Regions from separate parts of the Vibrio lentus genome, predicted to be linked through region 2. Evidence: riboswitches for the same ligand, from Rfam matches in the RefSeq annotation. Region 2 holds a riboswitch; the other holds the start of a gene.

Region 1 (4,427 bases), on a different contig from region 2:
TTGAAAATAAACGCAATTTTTTTTGTGTTTTATATTTAAAACACCCTGTATACCATTATTTACACACTATCGATTGCGTAATTTATGACAGGTTAAGAACGGTTATAGTTCAAGCTTCACCATACATGTAAAATTATGCAGAACTTGAAAATAAAAAAGCTCACGTGATTAACGTGAGCTTCTAACTAATTACATTCTTTTCAATGGCTTGACAACGCTATCAAGCCCTTCAATTTTTAATGCCAAACACAGCTTGAGTAAGTCACCTAACTCACCAGAGGGAAAGCCTTTTTTATCGAACCACAGTAAGTATTCCTCTGGCAGATCGATCAATATACGACCAGCGTATTTACCAAATGGCATTTGCATTCTAGCAAGTTTAATCAGGTTCTGTTTCTCTAGCATTACAGGCTCTTTCTAGGCTTTTTCTATTCTTTGTAGAGTATCACCTAAACGCTCAACCCAATAGTTGATTGCATCTTTGGCATCATCCAGTGAATCAATCATTGTCGAGAAATCTTTATTGCCTGCTTCACGGTCAATGGCTGCAAACAATGGTGTGCCCTCTTGAGCATCACTTACCAAGAGCTCAACACTGGCGCTTCCCACATTGGTGTGCTCTCCGGTCGTGACCTTAGATATGGTAGACATCGCAAGACCAAACGGCAGTACACTACTGGTCACGGCTAAGATGGGGTTGGGGGTTTCAACGTTACTCAAGGCAATGCTTAGGCGCAGCGTATTCCCGGTAGGCTCATCGACAATCGTTTTATGGGGCGATATTTTCTCTTCCAAGCGTGCAACCATGTGATCAGTCAGCTCTTGAATCTCTTCCTGATCGAGCGAACCTTCTTCTGCAAGCACAAAGATCTGGTCGATCACCACTGAGTCGTACTCATCGAGTTTGGCTTTCAGGCGCTGTGAATCACGTAACCCTATCCTCACCCATACAAGATCGACGCCTCCATCAGGTCCGACGCTAAAATCTTCATAGCTGGTGAATTTGGTTGCAGTTTTAATTGGGCCGCCTGCACAACCAAACAAAAAGATGCTGGTTGCAACAAGCAAGAGAAGTTTTAAAGGTGTCATAGCGCACTTCGGTTAAATTTATGAATCTAAACAAGTATGCCATACCCTATGTGAAAAGATTGTAGAAAAAGGGGTTAAAACTCAGAGCTATCTCTAAAATTAGTCATGTTGCACAGTGTGTGCATACTCGACAATCACTTGATTACCTTCAATGTAAGCATTTTGGATCTCGCCATCCACACTCATTCGGCTTTTCAAATACACCACTTTAGGCCCAGATTGGTTGCCTTCTTTGAGTGAAGGGAACACATTCCTAGGTTCTAAATGAAGTAAACGACAAAAGTGGCTAATGAAAGACATCGTTAATGGCGTCTCGCCTCTCAACACTCTAGAGAAATCAAGCTGGTTCATTCCTAGCTTTTTTGAAAACTCCATCTGCGTAATTCGCATTCTCGATTTTTGTGACATCCAAGTTTGATACAGCGCATCTCTATCTTGTTCTGTGAATTCCATACTGCTTCCTTTATATAACTTATACCAATCAATTGTCCGGCTTTTCATACATGGCGTGTCAGGGTTTGGTTAGTGGAAACCAAAGGTTTGGTTTTGATATGCGCGCAATTGTCTTATAGAACGGAACGCAATCACCAAAATCATTCACAAAAACGATTAGAGCAAATACTTTCTTCATTTATATCAATAATTTATACGTTAACGAACTAAACATATAGCAAGTTAATTTGTATTAAGAATTAAAAGTTCGAGATTAGCATTCCACATTTCAATCGATTGATTCGCATTTATAAAACTGGTTGGCTACATTCCGCTTGCTTAAACGCACTTCTGGCAAACTATTTGAAAGAATAGGACGCAAAGCCACCGGTCTGTCGACAAATATTCTGTCTATGATAGCGGGGCCGCCACTTAATAGGATTTAAGTGTCAATGCATGCCGGAGTGTTCTCTTTTTTGTCGGCCAAATACAGTAAGGACAAATAATGAAACAACTCCCAAAAAAATCACTCATCGCGCTATCGCTACTTAGCGTAAGCGGTGCAAGCTTCGGTCACGGTTATGTTTCGGCATACGATAATGGCGTAGCAGAAAGCCGTGTCGCGCTATGTAAATTCCCAGCGAGTGATACGCAAGAGAAAAACACGAACTGTGGCGGTATCCAATATGAACCACAAAGTGTAGAAGGCCCTGAAGGCTTCCCTGAAGTCGGCCCTGCCGATGGAAAAATCGCCAGTGCGCAATCATCTTTAGCGGCAGCGCTAGACGAGCAGACTGCAGATCGCTGGGTTAAACGTCCTATCAAGTCGGGCTCTCAATATTTTGAGTGGACGTTCACTGCCAACCACGTGACTAACGACTGGAAATACTACATTACTCAACCAGACTGGAACCCAAACCAGCCTTTGGCGCGCAGCTCTTTTGACTTAACACCATTCTGTGTTGTTGAAGGCAATGGGCAACAACCACCTATGCAAGTAAGCCACTTGTGTAATGTTCCAGAGCGCGAAGGTTATCAAGTGATCCTTGCGGTATGGGACGTGGGTGATACTGCGATGGCTTTCTACAACGTTATCGATGTGAAATTTGATGGCGACGGCCCTATCATTCCTGATTGGGATCAAGGCGGTCAAATCAACCCAACTCAAGATCTAAACATTGGTGATGCTGTTTACACTCGTGTCTTCGATCAATCGGGTGAGAACGCTTCATACAGCACAGAGCTCGTCATTGAGAGCAACGAGCAAGGCAAAGCAAATAACTGGTCTTACGCGCTTGCCTCTAAGATCAACAAAGAACAAGCGCAAATCAAAGCAGGTCAGCTGAACGACCAAGGCGATTTTGCACCCGTGTACGGCACGAACCCTGTTTACCTAAAAGCCGGTTCAGGCTTTAAGAGCGTCGAGATCGGTTACAAGATTGATACTCCAGAGCCCGAGCATGAGCTAGCAGTGACAGGCCTAGAATCTGAGTACATTATTGATGAAAACCAGCCAACACAGCTTGATCTAACATTAGAAGCAACTGGCGATATTCAAGCAGAACTGACGGTGTACAACCATCACCGCGAAGCACTTGCTTCTCAAAAATCAGAACTGGCAGACGGACAAGTTGAAGATGTTCAACTCACTCTGTCTAAATCGGAGGCTGGCCACCATATGCTTGTGGTTGTGACTAAAGATGACCAAGGTAACTTAGTGGATCAGAACACGCTTGATTTCCACCTAATGGACGAGCAAACACCGCCACCCGCTGGCGATTACGACTTCGTATTTCCTGAGAGCATTGAGTCTTACACAGCAGGTACTAAGGTACTAAGCAGCGATGGTGGCGTTTATCAGTGTAAAGAGTTCCCATACTCTGGTTACTGTGTTCAATGGACTCCAACAGCAACTCAATACGAACCAGGTGTTGGTTCACACTGGCAAGATGCTTGGAACAAAGTGGACTAATGACTAGCCAGTCACTTACTTTCTAATAGGTACGTGCTAGTAATCAGCAAAACAAAACGGATGCCTAGAGCATCCGTTTTCTTATTCAGTAAAAGTAGAAACACCAGTTATTAAAATAGAAACATCAGTTATCAAAGTAGATAGTGGTCCGCCAGCAAAGCGACAAACAAGATCATGAGATGATAAATGGAGAATTTAAAAGTCTTCATCGCCATATTAGGCTCATCACGATATTTAAGTACCCAAGCGTGATAAACAAACCCGCCGTTTAGCACCAAAGAAGCGCTCAAATATATCCAGCTACTCATACCGACCAACACCGGCAATATACATATGATGCTAAGCAACAAGGTATAGAGCAGAATTGATGTTTTGGTGTAGGCGATCCCATGCGTCACAGGCAACATGGGAATGTTCACCTTGGCATATTCGTCACGACGATGAATCGCCAACGCCCAAAAGTGCGGAGGTGTCCAGATAAAGATGATCATCACCAACAACCAAGCGTTTGAATGCAGCTCATTGGTGACCGCCGTCCAGCCCAATAACGGAGGCATTGCACCTGCGATCCCTGCAATCACGATGTTTTGCGGCGTAGCCCGCTTCAAGTACATGGTATAAATCACCGCATACCCTAATAAGCTCGCAAAGGTTAGCCAAGCAGTGAGTTGATTAACCCACACCACTAACGTGACAAAGCCAAGTAAACCAATGCCAGCAGCAAAGCTAAACACCCGTACGCTGCTAAGTTCTCCTGACGGCAAAGGTCGTCGATTTGTGCGAGTCATTTGCCCATCGATCTTTTTGTCGATCAAATGGTTAAATGCCGCTGCCGAGCCCGCCATCAACCCTATTCCGATCATTCCAAACAGAGCTTGCTGTAAAGGTAATCCGTTAGGCACTGCTAAACACATACCCACTAAGGCCGTCAGTA
Region 2 (4,427 bases):
GAAAAGGAGGGCAGGTATTCACATGACTAATGTTAGGTTTGACACTATTATCACTTAATCTGCTCAATAGCGTGATATCCTTAGCCATCGCCTCACCATGAGGCATAGCTCCATTATTATAATTAAAGCGATAGGTATGTCTGAGAGTTTATTATTTCATAAAACATTTACTCACCCTACGAGCGATGAGTGGGTTGTGTTTGTGCATGGCGCGGGGGGAAGCTCCTCTATTTGGTTCAAACAGATCAAAGCGTATAAACAACATTTCAACTTGCTTCTCATTGATCTTAGAGGGCATGGTAAGTCAGACAGCATACTTAAAGGCCTGATTACGAACCGCTATACGTTCAAATCGGTCACGCTCGATATCCTTAAAGTTCTTGATCATCTAAAAATCCGTTCAGCGCATTTCGTTGGTATGTCTCTCGGGACGATTATTGTTCGCAACGTAGCGGAATTAGCGGCAGGGCGCGTGCGTTCAATGGTACTCGGTGGTGCAGTGACTAAGCTCAATACTCGCTCTCAAGTACTAATAAAGCTGGGTAATTTAAGCAAGCACATCATTCCATACATGTGGCTATACAGCCTTTTTGCTTATGTTGTTATGCCGCAGAAAAGCCAAAAAGAATCTCGCCATCTATTTATCCGCGAAGCCAAAAAACTGTGTCAAAAAGAATTTAAACGTTGGTTCATCCTTACCGCTGATGTGAACCCTCTAATGAAATACTTCAAAGATAGAGAGTTGCCGATCCCGACTCTTTATTTGATGGGAGAACGTGACTACATGTTCATCAAGCCGGTAAAAGAGATGGTTGAAGCGCACGAGTCGAGTGAGTTAGTGGAAATAGCGAATTGCGGACATGTGTGTAATGTTGAAAACCCTGAAGAGTTCAACCAACGTTCTATCGCGTTTATTCAAAAACAAATCCAATGATCCTCTTGGTTCGCTATCTGAACAAATAAATCGAATTAAATAAAAACGGGAAGCTAATATTAGCTTCCCGTTTTTATTTTAAGGGAGGAGTATCGTTCGTAATGTTCTTACTCTGGTGATGCAGCACCACATTGCCAGCAAGAACCGAATTGCGCTTCGTTGACTTCATGGCACTCACCACAACGCCACTCTTCATAGATGATCGAATCTTGCTGTTTTTGGTAGTCATTGACTATCGTGCGGGCTTTACTGGCCAATTCTGGCTCATATAACCATACGTAAGGGTCAGTTTCCTCAGTGAATGGGATTTCCCCTTTCAAACCGAACAAGCCCTCACCACGGACTTCACACGCAATATTCTCACTTTCTAACAATCCACAGATGATATGGGCTTCTGTAGGATTCGATGCACTGAAGATTTTCATTGAAATAGAACCTTATTCGGCTTTGGGTTTTAGTCAGTTATATACGTTATTCCGCTATACACGTTAGTCAGCCACAGGTGCTGAGCGGAACTTACTCATCAACCATTTAGCAATAATTGGGAATACCCCCAACAAGGCAAATGACAATAGTACTGAAGGAGATACGATACCCGAAAGTGAATCAATTTCTGCGAGTTGAGTACCAGCATTCAAGAAAACCGCAGTACCTGGCAACATCCCTATTTGGCTTGTGATGTAGTAACGAGTTACCGACATTGGGGTTAACCCCATTAACAGGTTGATAAGGAAAAATGGGAAGACAGGAATCAGACGCAGAGAGAATAAGTAAAATGCCCCGTCTTTTTCAACGCCCTTGTTAATCGTTGCTAACTTGTCACCAAACTTGGTTTGGATCCAGTCACGTAACAGGTAGCGGCTACTTAAGAAGGCGAGAGTTGCACCAATAGCACTCGCAAAAGATACCAGCAGTAAACTGTTCCAGAAACCAAACAAGGCAGCGCCTAACAGAGTAACAACCGCAGCGCCAGGAATTGAGAAAGCCGTGATCATGACATAGGCGGCGAAGTAAATTGCAGCAGCGGCAATAAAATTGCTCTCGATGTAGTCATTCAAAACAGCTTGTTGAGCTTTCGCATTCTCAAGTGTTAGGTATTGGCCGAAATTGACGCCTAACAAGACGATCGTTACGACCAATACGATACCCAATATCATTTTCTTACTCATTGATACTTCCTCTAATTTTTCAATGCATACCATTAGTATAGATAGACAGGCAAAGCATAGATTAACTTTCAACAGATATAAAAAAAGCCGCAAGAATGCGGCTTAGTTATGTAGATAGTTTGAACTGACAATATTAATTGACGCGACTGATAAGCTCTTCACGACGTTGCTGCGGTATAACAGACCAATGAGTACCATTGATCGCACCTTCTAGCGCCCAAAGCAGCTCAATGCTGACAGAGGAAGCATGTGATTCCTTGATGGCGTTAAATGCGTTTACAGAGCCAGATTCATATAAACATTCTACAGAATCGATCCCAGCCTTTTTTAACATACGCTCGGTAGCGAGTCGAAGGTTAGGGAGGTCCTTTAATCGAGTTGGCTTAGCAGAAGATTGCTCAGCTTTCTCTTCTTTAGCAAACCCCAAAGACGTCGTAGCAAGCTGCAAGATTTTCTCTTGGTCTTGCCACAAGCCTTCCGGCAATGCGAAATACTTTGTGACGACAGGGAAACCACGTTTTTTGTAGACGTATGGTCGAAACCCTTGTTGCTCGAATTGCTTTGTTGTGTCTTTGTCCGCTCTTATGTGCAGCTGGTCGTTAACAACCAGAGCAAACATAGTGTCATCAGCAAAAAGCCCGAATCCACCAAACATTGAGCGTGATTTTATTTTTCCTAGGGGCTCAAATAATTTCATTGAGTCCTTTAGTATCGGTTTATCCATGTTATCTATCTCGGTGTATTTGAACTACGCCACCAAATAAGCAGGTCCGAGAGATTAGCAAAATGTTGCAATTAAATTGTCAATAAGCCGTAAATTACTAAATTGTTAGTAATTACCGCATTTTGCCATCGGTAACCCCGCTACCATACCAACGAGTGGTTTAGGCCGGAAGCTTTGCGTCTCACTCTTTCGAGTGGTTTGCCCTGTGCGTGACTGACTGAATAGAATAAAGTTTTTGTTGAATGAGGCTCACACCTGATATTTCAAAATGTGATATTGCTTCAATTAATGATCTTGGTGTTATGCAACTGGGTTTATTTTATCTGCTTATAAAAAAAGCGCACTCAAAGGTGCGCTTAATGAAATTAAACTCGATTTATCAATTAATTTAACGTTTTAACTGTGCTTCGCTCAACAATTTCTGGGTGCATTTCGAAGACACGTTTTTCATGATCTTTATCTTTAATGCGCTCTAACAAAATTTCGAATGCATTTTTACCAACACGACGCTTAGGTTGGTGAACCGTCGTCAATGGTGGAGAGAAGTATTCTGCAAGTTCAATGTTGTCGTAACCGATAACCGAAATATCTTCAGGAATACGAATACCTTGCTGTTGCAGGCGACTCATCAGGCCAAGTGCCATAGTGTCGTTAAAACAGAACACAGCGGTAGGGCGATCTTCCATCTGAGCAATTCTATCAGCCGCAAGTACAGCGGTATCACACTCAAAGTTACCTTCAATGATGAGCTTTTCGTCGGTTGCGACCTTCGCTTCATTGAGTGCGCGTTTGTAACCCGCGATGCGTTCTACACATGCTGCTTTGTCTAAGTGGCCACTTAAACAAGCAATCTTTGTGTGACCACGTTCTAGCAGGTACTTGGTTGCTAGATAGCCGCCTTCTTCAGAGTTATCGATGATCTTATCAGCCTGAGAGGTTTCAGGGCCCCAGTCCATGACAACTTTTGGGATATCAGCATGGCGATCTAACATGCCACGAAGTTCTTCTGTTAAGTCGGAACACATAACCAAGATGCCATCTACACGTTTTTCTGCAAGCATTCGTATGTAGTCACGTTGCTTCTCATAGATACCACCCGTGTTACACAGAATCAAAGTGTAACCTTGACGGTAGCAGTAGCTTTCAACACCATCGATCACTTCAGAGAAGAAGAGGTTTGTTGATTGAGTCACTAACATGCCGATAGTACGTGTTGAATTGCATTTCAAGCTACGCGCAACAGCACTTGGTGCGTAGTTTAACTCGTCTACGGCTTTATTTACTTTCTCTTGAGTCGCTTCTGCAACAAAACGTGTCTTGTTGATTACGTGAGAAACGGTGGTAGTTGATACGCCTGCTAAGCGAGCGACATCTTTTATAGTGGCCATGGTTTTATCCTATTAGAAGCTACTTTCCCAAAGTACGGAATAAAGTAGCCGTTAAGCTACCTAACTAAGAGCTTAAATTTGTAGGGCTCTTTGGGGTACTAAAGTGCTAAAAAACAAAAAACCGCTATTGAGCGGCTTGTCTTAACACCGAAATGCTCTGAACTTAAATAAGCATAGCATTTCGTGAATGTTTCATATTTTATCGTTTGCGG

The links. Region 2 has a riboswitch for cyclic di-GMP ahead of QWZ07_RS16450 (TfoX/Sxy family DNA transformation protein). Riboswitches for the same ligand answer to the same signal wherever they lie in the genome.
Region 1: it holds a riboswitch for cyclic di-GMP, as region 2 does, so the genes downstream of both, gbpA (N-acetylglucosamine-binding protein GbpA) here and QWZ07_RS16450 (TfoX/Sxy family DNA transformation protein) in region 2, are expected to answer to the same signal.

The regions. Positions count from the first base shown of each region.
Region 1 covers NZ_JAUFQE010000001.1:1,865,627-1,870,053, reverse strand. Annotated here, with positions in the region: gene QWZ07_RS07980 (DUF3820 family protein) at 190-405, opposite strand; gene QWZ07_RS07975 (DUF3313 domain-containing protein) at 418-1,089, opposite strand; gene QWZ07_RS07970 (hypothetical protein) at 1,189-1,542, opposite strand; cyclic di-GMP riboswitch class I at 1,865-1,954, shown strand; gene gbpA (N-acetylglucosamine-binding protein GbpA) at 2,027-3,493, shown strand; gene cyoE (heme o synthase) at 3,625-4,427, opposite strand, start outside.
Region 2 covers NZ_JAUFQE010000002.1:1,800,796-1,805,222, reverse strand. Annotated here, with positions in the region: gene QWZ07_RS16465 (alpha/beta fold hydrolase) at 137-934, shown strand; gene QWZ07_RS16460 (putative signal transducing protein) at 1,042-1,359, opposite strand; gene QWZ07_RS16455 (TVP38/TMEM64 family protein) at 1,423-2,103, opposite strand; gene QWZ07_RS16450 (TfoX/Sxy family DNA transformation protein) at 2,237-2,827, opposite strand; cyclic di-GMP riboswitch class I at 2,955-3,040, opposite strand; gene purR (HTH-type transcriptional repressor PurR) at 3,211-4,215, opposite strand.